DNA from 2 places in the Arthrobacter sp. CAN_A214 genome. Region 1 is predicted to be linked to the other one. Evidence: riboswitches for the same ligand, from Rfam matches in the RefSeq annotation. Region 1 holds a riboswitch; the other holds the start of a gene.
What was found. A riboswitch is a leader RNA that binds a small molecule or an ion and turns the genes downstream of it on or off. The one in region 1 is predicted to bind cyclic di-AMP.
Positions count from the first base shown of each region.

Region 1 (7,231 bases):
CAGAAGAAATGCGGAGTCCGAGCACTGCTCAAGATTGGTGAGCGATTGCACGGCATGGTAGCGGGACGGAACGACAAGGACTCTTTTCCAGCCGTTGTCCTGGGCGAGCCGCGCGACCGACCTGGCTTCGCCGCGCGTCGTCAGGGGTTCGGGGGTGGAACAGATTTGGGAGGGTACTGGCAGTCAGGAGGATTCCCAGTGCCGGCCGGACTGAGCGCCCGAGCCGACCGCTCGTCGCGCTCGGCGGGTCTGGACGTGTCACACGGCCGAGCCTACGCGGGGACCTTCCACGCCGGCTGAGAACTGCGGCACCGCCCGTGCGTTTTGGGTTGGGCCGACAACTCAGGCTAAGATGATACGTCGGTCATATGTTCTACAGGAGTCACCATTAAAAGCGATCTCAGTTCGCCTTTGACATTCAGTGTCAGAGAGCTCGGGCGCAGCCCGGGCAGTATGCGGACAATCGAAGAACATGTTCCCGCGCCGAAGGATTTTTCAGTGGCGCTGATCGGTGTACAGGAAGGTTCCGCGATGGACCTGAACTTACGCCTTGAAGCAGTCCACGAGGGAATCCTCGTGTCGGGAACCGCAGACGTCGAAGTTACCGGCGAGTGCGGCCGGTGCCTGGAACCCCTCCGCTTCGACAGCGATGTGGACATCCAGGAGCTCTTCTACTACAGCGACTCCGAGTCGCTGTCGGCGGAAGAGGAAGAGGAACAGCACCGGGTCGAGAATGACGCGATCAACCTGGAGCCGGTGCTGAGGGACGCAGTGGTTACCTCGCTGCCGTTCCAGCCGGTGTGCCGGGAGGACTGCCAGGGTCTGTGTGCCGAATGCGGTGTGCAGCTGAATGACAATCCCGATCACCATCACGAGATTTTGGATCCTCGCTGGTCCGCCCTTTCGGGGCTGGCCGGCACCGCCGCTGAGAATGATGCGGCATCACGTAAAGAGTCGGACGAGAGAGAAGAGAGTTAGTCGTGGCTGTTCCAAAGCGGAAAATGTCCCGCGCGAATACACGTGCACGCAGGTCCCAGTGGAAGGCAACCGCCCCCAAACTGGTGAAGACCGTGGAGAACGGCCGCGTAACCTACAGCCTTTCCCACCAGGCCAAGGTCGTTTCTGACTCCGCCGGTACCCCGCTGTTCCTTGAGTACAAGGGCCGCAAGGTAGCCGACGTCTAATAACGGATCGCGGCGGCGGAAGGCCCTTCGGCCCTGGCTGCTGATCGCGCCTTATGCGGAAGCGTAAGTGAACGTGGCTGATACAGAAGAACTGACCCAGCGTCTCGGCGTCGACATCGATGCCGGGACGCTTCGTCTTGCCCTGACCCATCGCTCCTATGCGTATGAGAAGGGCGGCATTCCCACCAATGAGCGGCTCGAGTTCCTGGGGGACTCGGTGCTCGGTCTGGCCGTTACGGATGCCCTGTACCGGGAGAACCCTGATCTGTCCGAGGGAGACCTCGCCAAGCGGAGGTCCGCGGTCGTCAGTACGCGCGCCCTCGCGGGTGTGGCGCGCGGCCTGGATCTCGGCCGGTACATCCTTCTCGGCCAGGGCGAAAAACTGACGAACGGGCGCGACAAGCCGTCCATACTCGCGGACACCATGGAAGCGGTGATCGGCGCGGTGTACCTCAGCCAGGGCATCGAAACTGCACGGGCCATGGTGATGCGGCTCATCGCGCCACTGCTGCAGGACTCGGACGTGCTCGGTGAAGGCACCGACTGGAAGACGCGGATCCAGGAACTCGCGGCCGCCAGACGGCTCGGCGTCATCGACTACCGGGTGACGGGCACCGGGCCCGATCACGCGCGTTCCTTCGAGGCGCTGCTGGTGATCGGCGGCACGCCCTACGGTGCGGGGACCGGCAATTCGAAGAAGGAAGCCGAGCAGGCTGCGGCGGAGGCCTCCCTCAGCATGCTCCTCGGATCCGCAAGCCTCGCCGACAGCAAGTAGGCCGGATTGCCTGAGCTGCCCGAAGTCGAGGTGGTCCGGCGCGGCCTCGTCCGCTGGGTGACGGGGCGGACCATCGACGACGTCGAGGTTCTCGATCCGCGGTCGCTGAGGCGCCACGCGCTGGGGCCGGAGGACTTTCGGAGCAACCTTGCCGGCTACCGGGTCACCGATGTGGTCCGCCGCGGGAAATTCCTCTGGATGCCCCTGGGCGGGCTTTCGCCGGACGCCGAGCCGGTGGACGGCGAATCACCGGTGGCACTCATGGCGCACCTCGGCATGAGCGGCCAGCTGCTTATCGAGGACTCCGGCGCGCCTGACGAAAAACACCTCAAGGTCAGGCTCAGCCTGTCCAACGCCACGGACGACGACGGCAAAAGCCTCCCGCGCGAATTGCGCTTCATCGACCAGCGCATCTTCGGCGGAATGTTCGTCACGTCCCTGCAGGCCACAGCTGACGGCAAGGCCGGTGGCCTGGGGAGCAGCGGACTTCCCCTGATTCCTCGGGAAGCCTCCCACATTGCCCGGGATCCTCTGGACCCCGCCTTCTCCTTCGAGGACTTCTTCTCGCGCGTCCGCGTCCGCCGGTCGGGGATCAAGAGAGCACTGCTGGACCAGGGGCTGATCTCCGGGATCGGCAACATCTACGCCGACGAAGCCCTGTGGGCAGCGAAGCTGCACTATGCGCGCGCCACCGATACTCTCCGCAGATCCGAGGCCCTCCGGCTCGTGGGCGCCTGCCGGGACGTCATGACCCGCGCGCTCGACGCCGGAGGCACGAGCTTCGATTCCCTCTACGTCAACGTCAATGGAGCCTCCGGGTACTTCGAACGCTCCCTCGAGGCGTACGGGCGGACAGGCCGGCCCTGCCGACGGTGTGCACGAACAGGTAGGGAGTCCCTGATCAGGCGGGACATCTTCATGAACCGTTCTTCCTTCAGCTGCCCCCGTTGCCAGCCGAAACCGCGCTCCCACCAGTAAGTCAACGGGTAGATCTGCGGGACAAGTTGCGCTGAAACTGAGGTAATCCATAGGTACGCTGCGGGTTTCCGCAAGCCCTCAAACACCGCTGTGATCCAAATGTGACAATACCGTGTTCATTGGGTAATCTTTAGAGCGCGCCGGTCCAAAGGGACTGGCGCCCTTGGTCAGACTGCCTAACCCTGTCGGTGACCGAAGGAACCGTTCGTACACATCCGACAGGGGCGGGGGAACCGATAGCGGGCTTTCTCTGGAAAGCCCTAGGGGTAAAGACGCAGACGGAACACATCCACACGGGATGCGTTCCGAGACCTGTGTCCGGGTGTCCCACCCGAACCCGACAGCTAACTTCGTAGGCATTGGGAGAGGCACATCCATGTCCAAGAATCGTCATGCCGCGCGCCACAGGGCAACCCCCGAGCGCACCAACCACTTCAAATCCGCAACACGTGCGGTATCAGCAGCGGGTCGTCCCGCAGCTGTAGTAGTTGCAGCTTCAGGCATCCTGCTCGGCGCAGCACTTCCCGCTTCGGCCAGTGCAGTTGCCCCAGCAGCCCAGGCTGCAGCAGCAGGCTCCTACACCGTCCAGTCGGGTGACACCCTCGGAAGCATCGCTTCGGCTCACGGTGTCAGTCTCAGCGCAGTCTTCGCGGCCAACGGCCTCAACGGCTCATCGATCATCTACCCGGGCCAGAGCATCGCCCTCTCGGGTGGCGCAGCCGTTGTAGCAGCACCCCAGGTGCAGGCTGCAGCATTCACTGCTCCCGCTCCCGTGGCAGCACCGGCTGCTGTTCCCGCCGCGGCTCCTGCCATGAACTTCGTCGCTGCGAACACCGGCGTCTCGCTCCAGTCGGGCGGCATCACCCCGATCGGCGCAGCTTCGACGGCACCTGCGAGCTCGAAAGCAGCCACCATCGCTGCAGCAGCGAAGGCCCAGCTCGGCCGGGGTCAGGACTGCACCATGCTCGTGACGAACTCCCTCGCAGCTGCCGGGATCAATTTCCACGACTGGCCAGCCGGCTACCTCAGCCTCGGCACCCAGGTCAGTGCCGGCGCAGCAATTCCCGGCGATCTCATCTATTACACCAACGGCGGCGCCGGTGTACCTCACATCGCTGTCTACATCGGTGGTGGCGAGGCAGTACACGGTGGCTTCAACGGCGGCCAGACCATGATCGCACCCGCCGAGCTCGGCTCCGGTGGCGTCTACATCCGCGTGAGCTAGCATTACCTCTCGGGCTTCGGCTCTCCCAATGGGACATCAGTAAGGACCGGCAGATTCGTCTGCCGGTCCTTACTGTTTGATGTGCTGCCCGTGTGGGCCTCTGCGACCGGCTGCGCTCAGCGCCGGTAGAACTCCTCGAGCTTCTGCAGGCCCTGGTCGATGGAGACCGCAGGCTTCCAATGGAGCAGTGCCCGGGTCTCGCGCTGGTCGAACCAGTGCGCGGTGGACAGCTGCTCGGCGAGGAACCGGGTCATGGGAGGTTCGTCGGTTGCTCCTGCCGCGGTCCACACCCGTTCGACGACGGAACCGGCAATCCGAGCGAGCGCACCGGGGACATTCCATCGAGGTGGTTCCACGCCTCCGGCCCGGCACATTCCAGCGATCAGCTCACGGACGGGACGCGGCTCACCGTTGGTGACCACCACCGCGCGGCCCTGCATGGAGTCGATCCTTCGCAGGCAGGCAACGATTGCCGACGCCGCGTTGTCCACATACGTGGTGTCGATCAGCGCAGTACCCCCGGCGATGATCGGCAGGCGCCCCGCCCGAGCGCGGGCGATGACCCGCTCCACGAGCTGGGTATCGCCGGGACCCCACACGATATGCGGACGCACCGCTGCAACCCGAAACTCCGGAGCGGACATCCCGAGCGCAAGCAGTTCCGCACGCGCCTTCGACCGGGCATACTCGCCGCGCGCTGTGGCAGGCTCCGCCGTCGTCGCTCCCAGGCCCACGATCGGTTGCCCAGCATGGGCGACCGACGGCGAGGACACGTAGACGACGTCGTGCACACCTGCCCGGCGGGCCGCCTCGAGCAGATTCCGCGTGCCTTCGACGTTGACGGCCTCGAAATCGGAGCGGGGTCCCGTGAACGAGACCTTCGCCGCGAGGTGGATCACGGCGTCCATGCCGTCGACGGCCTGGCCCAGTGCTGCCCGGTCCGTCAGTGATCTCTCGAAGTCAGTGACTCCGGATAGCCCAGAGGGGCGCCGTTGCAGAGTGCGCACCGACTCACCGGCCGTGACCAGCAGGGCTGCAACGGCGCCGCCGAGCATCCCGCTTGCTCCGGTGACGAGTATTTTCACGGGATTCGGGAACCGCTGCCCGCAAGCACCGCGCCGGCCCACTTCGCCACTTCGGTGCGGTCGATCTTCGCGTTGTGGCGGATGTCCACGGGCAGTCCCGGCACCGTCAGGACTGCCGCCAGTTCGATACCGGCCGTCCGCGCCATGTTCCGGGCGCGTTCGGTCAGCACGGAATCGGCGAGTACTGGCTTCCGGCTTCGCCTGCGGTTCCTGCCGGGCGCGGGAACGGGTTCGACGACGGCCACGATCGCCTGCGTGCCCGTCGGCCCCACTCCCACGACGGCGGCGAGGCGAACACCCTCGAGCTTTTCAAGGGCCTGCTCGAGGCCGACCGGAGTCAGCACTGCGCCCGGAGTCGTGATGATATGGCCGAGCCGGCCTTCCACCCACAGCCGGCCTGCTCCGTCGAAATGGCCGACATCGCCGGTGCGGTGCCAGGGGGCGGTGCGGGAGGAGGCTCCCTCGGTACGCCACAGGCGATAGTACCGGCTCTTGACGTGGGGTGCGTCCACCAGGATCTCACCGGTGACGCCTGGCTCCGTGGTGGGAGTGCCGTCGGGGACGCCGTCGTCGGACAGCGCGCTCACGGCAAGCCGTGCTCCCTGGACTGCACGGCCCACGCACACTCCGTTTCCCGCGCCGGGCATCGTGCCGGCGGCATCCGCCTCGGCGGCCCGGATCCCTTCGAGGTCGATGTTCGAGACGGGCAGCGCCTCGGTCATGCCGTACGGCGTGTGCAGGGACGCGGCGGGCAGCAGTTCCTGCACCTGCTCGAGGAGGAGTGCCGGAACCGGCGCTCCGGCCGAAAGGACGGTGGTGACCTTGCCCAGGGCCTCTGTGCCGGAAGGGGTCAGGTTGTCCTTCGTCGCGACGAGGTTGCGCAGGGCAGCCGGGGCTGCGAAGACGGCAGTGGCATCGATGGCCCGGGCGGCGTCGGCCAGCGCCTGTGCCGTGAGGGTCCTGGGCGCGGTGACCTCCATGTCCGGGGTGACGGAGGCGCCCCCGAGTGCCGGTCCCAGCAGGGCGAACGGCGCAAAACCTGCAACAAGGGCACCTCCCGGACCGAGCCCGAAGGTCCCGCCGACGGTGTCGCGCATGCCGGAGAGCTGCCGGTGGGTGTACACCACGCCCTTGGCCGGTCCGGTGGAACCGGAGGTGAAGAGGATGGCGGCATCGGCGTCGGGGTCAGGATTTTCGAAGGTTCCCGGGGGAGTGGTACGCAGTGTTTCAAGGGATGACTCGACCCGCAGGGCACGCTTCCCGCCCGCGAGGGTTCCAACGCTGATCCGCCGTCCGGGCCAGCCGAAGAGTCTCGCCGCCAGGAGCGCGCGCTCGATGCCGATGACGACGTCGGGCACGCTGCCCTTCACCGCGCGCGACAGGCCCTTCGTTCCGAGGCCCGCGTCGGCGACCACGATGATGGCGCCGATCCGCAGGCAGGCGTAGATCAGCACGGTCAGGTCCACGCCGGGGGGGACCATCAGGCTGACGCGGCTTTCGGAGCCCACTCCGAGGCCGGCCAGGCCGGCCGCCACGGCGGCGACGTCGTCGGCCAGTTCCCGCCACGACAGCGAACGCCGGATGCCGTTCCTGCCCATCTCCGCCACGGCGAGCGAGCCCTGCTCAGCCCCCGTCGAGCGCTCCTGCAAATGGTGCCACAGGAAGGTATGGGAAGGGGTCGCAAGGGGCGGGGTCGAAGCCGTACCTTCCCGGGATGCGGGAGGGAAGCGTTCGTCGAGCCAGCTGAAGATCGTTCCTGCAACATCCGCGTCCTCCTGGAGGAGGTGGCCGGCGTCCTCGAACCGGTGCACGTCGGCGGAGGGGAGCCGCCGGGTGAGGTCCTCGAGGTAGGTATCGGTGAAAATGGGGTCTCGAGGACCCCACACCATCAGGGACGGCACGTCGAGGGTGCGGATGCCCTCGGCGATGCCGGTCAGAGTCGCGTAGCTGGGGTGGGAGGGCGCCGCGGGGATGTCCGAAACGA
Region 1 covers NZ_JADOUU010000002.1:117,281-124,511, forward strand. Annotated here, with positions in the region: gene IWX65_RS02395 (YceD family protein) at 454-978, shown strand; gene rpmF (50S ribosomal protein L32) at 981-1,184, shown strand; gene rnc (ribonuclease III) at 1,258-1,959, shown strand; gene mutM (bifunctional DNA-formamidopyrimidine glycosylase/DNA-(apurinic or apyrimidinic site) lyase) at 1,966-2,937, shown strand; cyclic di-AMP (ydaO/yuaA leader) riboswitch at 3,101-3,310, shown strand; gene IWX65_RS02415 (LysM peptidoglycan-binding domain-containing protein) at 3,314-4,162, shown strand; gene IWX65_RS02420 (NAD-dependent epimerase/dehydratase family protein) at 4,279-5,247, opposite strand; gene IWX65_RS02425 (alpha/beta fold hydrolase) at 5,244-7,231, opposite strand, start outside.

Region 2 (7,231 bases), on a different contig from region 1:
CCATGCCGCACACGCTGCGCTCTATCGCCCCGGACGATGAGACGCTGGCCGAGCTCGGTGTGTTCTGCGGCTTCGACGACGACCTCGCCGCCCAGATCACCGCCACGTCCAACCGGATCCGCGGCCTGCTCACCCAAATCCACCCGGCCCTGGAACGGGCACTTGGGCCGCACCTGGATCACCCGGCCGTCGCTGATCTCCTGACCCGGTATCCAACACCAGCGGCGTTGAAGACAGCTGGGCGCGGTCATGTCCGGGCCCGGCTGAAGAAGCACGCACCACGGGCCGCCGAACGCCTCACCGAGGCCATCTTCACAGCGCTCGAGGAACAAACCGTCGTGGTCACCGGCACCAATGCCGCGGGGATCGTGGTGCCGAAACTAGCCGAACAGCTCCTGTCCCTGCGGCACCAACGCGACGCTATCGCCGCCCAGGTCGAAGCCCTGGTGGAGGCCCACCCTCTTCACCGGGTCCTGACCTCGATGCCCGGCGTCGGCGTCAGGACCTGCGCACGCATCCTCACCGAAGTGACAGGCAAACACTTCACCAGCGCCGCGCACCTGGCGTCCTATGCAGGCATCGCCCCTGTCACGCGGCACTCTGGAACGTCGATCAGGGGTGAACACACAAGCCGGCGCGGGAACAAGAAACTCAAACGCGCCCTGTTCCTCTCCGCCTTCGCTGCCCTGCACCACCCGCCCTCGCGCGCCTACTATGACCGCAAACGTGCCGAAGGAAAACGCCACAACCAAGCCCTCATCGCCCTCGCACGCCGACGCTCTGACGTACTCTTCGCCATGCTCCGCGACGGAACCCTCTACCAGGACCCCGAACCACGGAACCTGCCATCAGCAGCTTGACGAAAACCATAGAGGCACCCCCCCCCGGTCTCCCGCCCAGTTTCGCTAGTGACTCTAGGACATATTCATCGAAACGTAACAAATGGTATACAAAATGGAGTAGGCTCCCCTGATTGTATGTAAAGCACAGACATTCCGACCCAGAGGAACACCATGTCCGAGCTACTTCCGCGTTTGTCCCCTCCTTCTACTCCGCGCCTGATTCGCCGCAGTGCCCTTGTGCCGGTCCTCGCCCTCGGCCTGGTTGTCGGCACCACCGCATGCCAGGCTCCACAGACCACCGCCGAAGCTCCCCAGGGCGAGGATGTCATGACCGCTCCCATCGGGGACCGGACCATCGTGGAGGGCGGTGATCTCGTCATGGCCCTCTCGGCGGAACCCGATCGGCTCGATCCGACGACGTCGTCGTCGCTGTACACGCGCTATGTCATGCAGACTATCTGCCAGAAGCTGTACGACATCGACGAGAACGGCGAGATCGTGCCGGAGCTCGCTACCGACCTTCCGGCGGTGTCCAAGGACGGCCTGACCGTCAGCATTCCGGTCCGTGACGATGCGGTCTTCGCCGACGGAACCCCCTTCAACGCCGAGGCAGTAGCCCAGACCATCGAGCGTGGCCTGACCCTTGAGGGATCGTCGCGCAAGAGCGAACTCGGCCCCATTGAAAGCATCACCGCCGTGGATGCCACCACGGTAGAGGTGACCTACGCGGAGCCGTTCGCACCGCTGACCGCCGCACTCGCCGACCGCGCCGGCATGATCCTCTCGCCGGCCGCTCTCGCCGCGAACGGTGAAGCGTTCGGCGACAGCCCCGTCTGCGTGGGCCCGTTCAAGTTCGCAGAGCGGATCCCCCAGACCTCCATCACGGTGGAGCGTGACCCGTTGTACTACGACGCCGAGAACGTGCACCTGGACAGCATCACCTACCGCATCATCACCGATTCCAACATCCGCGCAGCGAACCTTCGCTCGGGTGACGTCCAGGTGGCCGATACCATCTCCACGCAGGACGTGGACGGGCTTATGGATGAAGAGGGCATCAATGTCCTGCAGGCCGGTTCCCTCGGCTTTCAAGGATTGACTATCAACGTCGGCAACACCGACGGTGTTGGTGCCCCCCCGGGGGTCATCGATACTCCCCTCGCAACTGATAAGACAGTGCGTCAGGCACTGGCCATGTCGATCGACCGCGACTCCCTTGTGCAGTCGGTCTTCGGCGGCTGGTACGAACCGGCCTGTTCACCGATCTCCCCGGCCAGCCCCTTCAGCTCCGATGCCAGCGAGGCCTGTCCCGAGTACGATCCCGAGGCGGCCAAGGCCCTGCTGGAGGAAGCCGGCGTCGAGACCCCGTACAAGTTCACGATGCAGGTCAGTAATAACCCCGACACCATCCGGTTCGCCCAGGCGTTGCAGGCGTCCGTCACGGAGGGCGGCTTTGAGATGGAAATCCTGCCCGTCGAATACTCGACCCTGCTCGATGTCCAGGACCGCGGGGACTTCGAAACCATCCAGCTCGGTTGGTCCGGCCGCGTCGACCCGCACGGCAACATGTTCAACCGCCTGTCGACGAGTACCAGCAATAACTACATGGGTTACAGCAACCCCGAGGTCGATGAGCTGCTTGTTCAGGCTGCAGAGGCGAATGACATCGCCGAACGCTCCGAGCTCTACGGTCAGGCCGTCGCCCAGGTGCAGGAAGACAACCCCATCATCTACCTCTACCGCCTGCGTAACCTCACCGCTCACACCACCAACGTTGCCGGTATAGAGACCTTCGCCGACGGCGTGGTCCACCTCAGCAACGCGGCCTTCGTCGAAACGGAATAAACCAACCCCAACCATTCAACTACCCAAAAGCGAGCCTGTAGAAGTCCATCATCACGCTCGTCCTTGCGCCCATGCTGGTGATCTTCAGGAAGGCGGGAGCCCGACATTTCGGCTCCCGCCTTCCTGAAGTAGTGAAACGCGAACATATGCGCCGTTATCGGTGTCCCGCGGAGGCAGGTAGAAGTGTTAACCGAACACTCAGCAGTCCCGTTGCTCGCTCTGTCACCACCGATCGTGGATCTCAACGTCTGATGAGGTACGCACTGACGCACCATTGAGACGCCACCAAACAACGTTGCCGAGGAACCCGTCAAGCCATACAGGACCCGCATCACCTTGCAGGAGGTGCCGTTGCAGCCGGCCATCGGCTTACGCGGCGCAGATGAACAGTCATCTTGCGGTGGCACAAGCAGAACCGGCAGAGCTACCATCTGCGATGGTTCTTCCACCTGTGGGCGGGTAGAGCCTCTACTATCCAGCCCAAAGCCGTCCACTTGGGGGGAGGAAGCGCTTCTTGGTCTCGCCAATGGACGCGGGCGGAATGAGTGTTACCCCGACAGGCGCTACTGGAAGATGTATGCCGTACCCGGTGTGTTTTCAGACACCTGGAGAACTGCCATGGCAGGGAGTGTTCTCGTTATTCCCGGGGTTTTGGAGGCAGCCAGGTGAAAGCGCGTACTGGTGAAGCCGCACGAAAGAGGTGCCCGGCCGGGATTGACCGGCCGGGCACTTTTGGGATCGTGTTGTTCAGTCGTGGGTTCGGGCTTTAAGCATTGACTCGGTAGTAGGAAGGTCCTGAACCGATGTCGGCGCTGTTCACGACGGTCTGACCGCCGTTGAAGCCGCTGTGGATTGCCTTGCCGCCTCCGATGTAGACGGCGTTGTGCGGAACACCGGCGCCTCCGTCCTGGTAATAGATGAAGTCACCCGGCTGAGGAACCGAGACCGGGGTCGCGAATTCCATCAGACCCGCCGGGGACTCATCCCCGACGCTGCCGATACCTGCGGCTTTCAGTGCCTGCTCACCCAGAACAGTGCAGTCCTGGCCTGCTCCCAGCTGGGCGTTCGCGGAGGCCAGGATAGCTGAGTTGGTGGACGTCGCCGGGATCTCGGTCACTTCCGAGCTGGCCAGAGTCATGGTGGACGCGGCAGCAGTCGGCACGGCGGGGGCCGTTGGCGACGCCGGGGCTACAGGAGCGGAGGCCGTTGGCGACGCCGGGGCTACGGCATTGCCGAACCCTGACACGGTGATGCTGTCCCCGGGGTAGATGATCGAATTGACGCTCAGACCGTTCAGCGAAAGCACGGTCTCCAGGGCCGCTCCATACTTGGCCGCAATTGCATTCAGCGTGTCACCGGGCTGTACCGTGTGGCTGGTGGTGCTGGTCACTGCCTCGGGTGCAGCGCTGGCGACAGGGGCCGGCGCAGCAGTGCTCGCAGCGGCAGCCGGCTCGTTGGCTATGGCAGATGCTTGGGCGGGGACGCCGACCCCGAGCATCAGTGCCGACGCTGCCGCGAGGGCGGCAGCGGGACGGCCCACTGCCCCGGCGTGGGAAGAAACGGCCTTCGAAACGGACTTCAGCCCGTGGGCGGGGGCCGGGTTGGCGCGGTGGCGGGCTGCATGGAAAATTTTGGACATGTGTTGATAACCTCTCCCAATGCCTGCGGGGTGAGCTGTCGGATGCGGATGGGAGACACCCGGCCGGAGGGTATCCAGATGATTTCTTCGATCTGGGTACTCTGCGGCTTGACCCCTAGGGCCCTATGGGGGAGCCCGGTGATGGTTCCCCCGCCTCTGCCAGATGAACGTTGCAAACGGAACCTTGCGATAGTGGCAGAGCTAGGCAATCTATCCAAGGATGCCGCCCCTGATCTCGGGCTGCGGCACACCTTCCACGCTAACCGCGCTATCTCCGATTGTCACATTATGGTTACGAAGCATCAGCCGACTGCAAGGGTTGGCATGGTGTCCTACGCACGCGACGAGGGATGGCCTTGTAGCGGACCCTGCGCGATCCGGGAAACCTGATCGATCGGCGGAATTGCACAGCAGCTGTCCCTTGCAGGGGTTTCCGCTGTGGTGAGGACTCAGTATCAACTCCGTCGGTACCGTGAACGATCATTCACCAGGCACGTACCGCATCCTGCGCCGACCGGTGGCAGTTGGGGCCGTCTTGCAGTGTGTTTTATGGTGGACGAAACCAGTGAGGAAGCACTCCGCGTGGCATGCAACGGCTGCACGACATCTTCAAAGCTCGAGTTCGATTTCAGCATGGCTTTCCAACCAATTTATGATGCGGTCGCCCCGCCATCGATGACTTCGGTGCGGGTCATGCGGGATTGGGGCTCCTGGTCGAGTTCCAGCCAGATCTGATCAAGATCGATATGAAACTCGTCCGAGGAGTTGACAGCAGCCCGGCTCGCCGGGCCGTCGTCACTGGCATCGTGGGCATCGCCGGGGAACTCGGCTTACGGTGCTCGCAGAAGGCGTCGAAACCGAGGCGGAGTTCCTGTTCCTGAAGACAAGTGGCATCCGCCTGTTCCAAGGATATTGGTTCGCAAAGCCAGCATTCGAGGAACTTCCGCAGATACAATTCAGGTCTGTTCCCGACATCGCCGCTGTTGCCTAGAGGCGCTCCCGTCTAATCGGAAAATCACGCTACTCGATTCCCACCATCATGGTGCGATCGAATACCCGGTTTTTTCAATGCCAGGACCCTGGCGGGCGTGCTTAGAGTGGAGGCATCGGTGTCATACCGATTGCATGACTACTGAAGTCAACCGTTGGGAGAGCATCATGGGACTGGACGATAAAATCGCTAATGCCGCACAGAAGCTTGGCGGTCAGGGCAAGGAAGCCGCAGGCAACGCGACCGGGGATGAGAATCTCAAGGCCGAAGGTCAGGGCGATCAAGCCAAGGGCGACCTGAAACAGGCCGGCGAAAAGCTCAAAGACGCCTTCAAGAAAAACTGATCGAACACGCCACCTCCGGTGGCACATGACGAGAGGTAGTGCACCCGATGGGGTGCACTACCTCTTGTCGTGTCGTCGGTTCAGGGGAACCGGACTGGTTTCGTGTACGGTACGCCGAATTAGCGCCGGTCGGTGGCGCCAGGTGTGTCCGCGTCGAGCATTTCGATCTTTTCCTTGCGGACCTCACCGGAGACGGTTTCCTGTGATTGGACTGTTTCCTTGTTCAGGCGCACGCGCTCCACGGGAACGGCTTCCTTGTCCACCACGACCTGCTCCTCGTGGAGGACGACTTCGTGCTCCTCTTCGCTGATCGCCGGTCCATCCAGGGCATCTCCCCGGTTGGCGTCAGTGATGGGTTCACGCTCGATACGGACCTCTTCACGCCGAACCGGGACGGTCGTGGTGACGTTCTCGGTCACCACGTACTTGCGTAGCCGTGCCCGGCCTGCTTCGCGGCGTTCGGTGCCCACCCGGAGCTGTTCCTCGGATCGTGTCATCGCATCATCAGTGGTCGGACCGGACGTGTCATGCCCCACTGTCCCGCCCTGCCGTGAGCGATCGAGCCGCTCATCACCGGACTGGAATCCCGGCTCATAACCGGACGTGTTCGTGCCCGTCGTATTCGTGCCTACGGTGTCCTGGAATCCGCTACCCAGACCGTAGTGCCGGTACAGGCGCTCCTCTTCCTCCGGGCTGAGGGAACCGTCGGCTTCGACCCGGGGTGCGTCCTTGACCTGATCCTTGGTGTAGCGGACTGCGACGTCAGCGCCGGTGACGCTCGCGCCCTCCAGCGGGACGAAGGACTCGGAGGTGCCAAAGAGCCCGGTCTTGGCGGTGACCCAGTTCGGCTCCCCGGTTTGGTCGTCCAGGTAGATCTGGCCGACAGCCCCGATCTTGGTTCCTTGCGCGTCGACAACATTGCCGCCGCTGGAGAGGATGGTGTCGATGTTTTCCTGCGTAATCATAAACTTCTCCTTGCAGAATGGGTGGTGATATGAAGTTCCTCGAGGAATCCACGGGTGGCCTACGCCCCGTGGCGGGAAGCCTGAGTGTTAGTGAAGGCCGGCCTGGTGGTCGATGCCGGCCTGATCCACTTTGCGGTGGAAATGCATGCCGGCTTTTCCGCCCAGGATCGCCCCAATAAGGGGAACCAGGACGGCGATGGCCAGGGCGATCAGGCCGCTGGTGGTGAGCAGGCTACCGTCGACGGGGATGCTGGGTGCGCCACCGATGCGGGAAAGAACATTGAACTGATCCCCCGCAACTGCGGCGAGGATAGCGATGACGATTGCGACGATAATGCCCCACAGCCATACCGCGAGGCCCTGCTTGGCTCCGTCGAAGCGGGCCATGCGGCCGGCTACGTAGCCACCACAGTAGTAGGCAAGGAACAGGATGACAGCAAGCACGATGCCGCTGACAATGCCGACGGTCTGGGCGTTCTGGGTGGCCTGATTGGCCGCTTCTCCCGCGTCGGTGTTGTTGGCGGCTCCGACGCCCACTCCGATCGCGGTAGCCAGGGCGCTCAGAATGACCGTCATACCGATCGCGGTAAGCCAACCGAAGAACG
Region 2 covers NZ_JADOUU010000034.1:4,030-11,260, forward strand. Annotated here, with positions in the region: gene IWX65_RS15710 (IS110 family transposase) at 1-860, shown strand, start outside; gene IWX65_RS15715 (ABC transporter substrate-binding protein) at 1,014-2,687, shown strand; gene IWX65_RS15720 (LysM peptidoglycan-binding domain-containing protein) at 3,454-4,326, opposite strand; cyclic di-AMP (ydaO/yuaA leader) riboswitch at 4,333-4,511, opposite strand; gene IWX65_RS18110 (hypothetical protein) at 5,028-5,207, shown strand; gene IWX65_RS15730 (CsbD family protein) at 5,485-5,661, shown strand; gene IWX65_RS15735 (DUF2382 domain-containing protein) at 5,781-6,626, opposite strand; gene IWX65_RS15740 (hypothetical protein) at 6,714-7,231, opposite strand, start outside.
Region 2: it holds a riboswitch for cyclic di-AMP, as region 1 does, so the genes downstream of both, IWX65_RS15720 (LysM peptidoglycan-binding domain-containing protein) here and IWX65_RS02415 (LysM peptidoglycan-binding domain-containing protein) in region 1, are expected to answer to the same signal.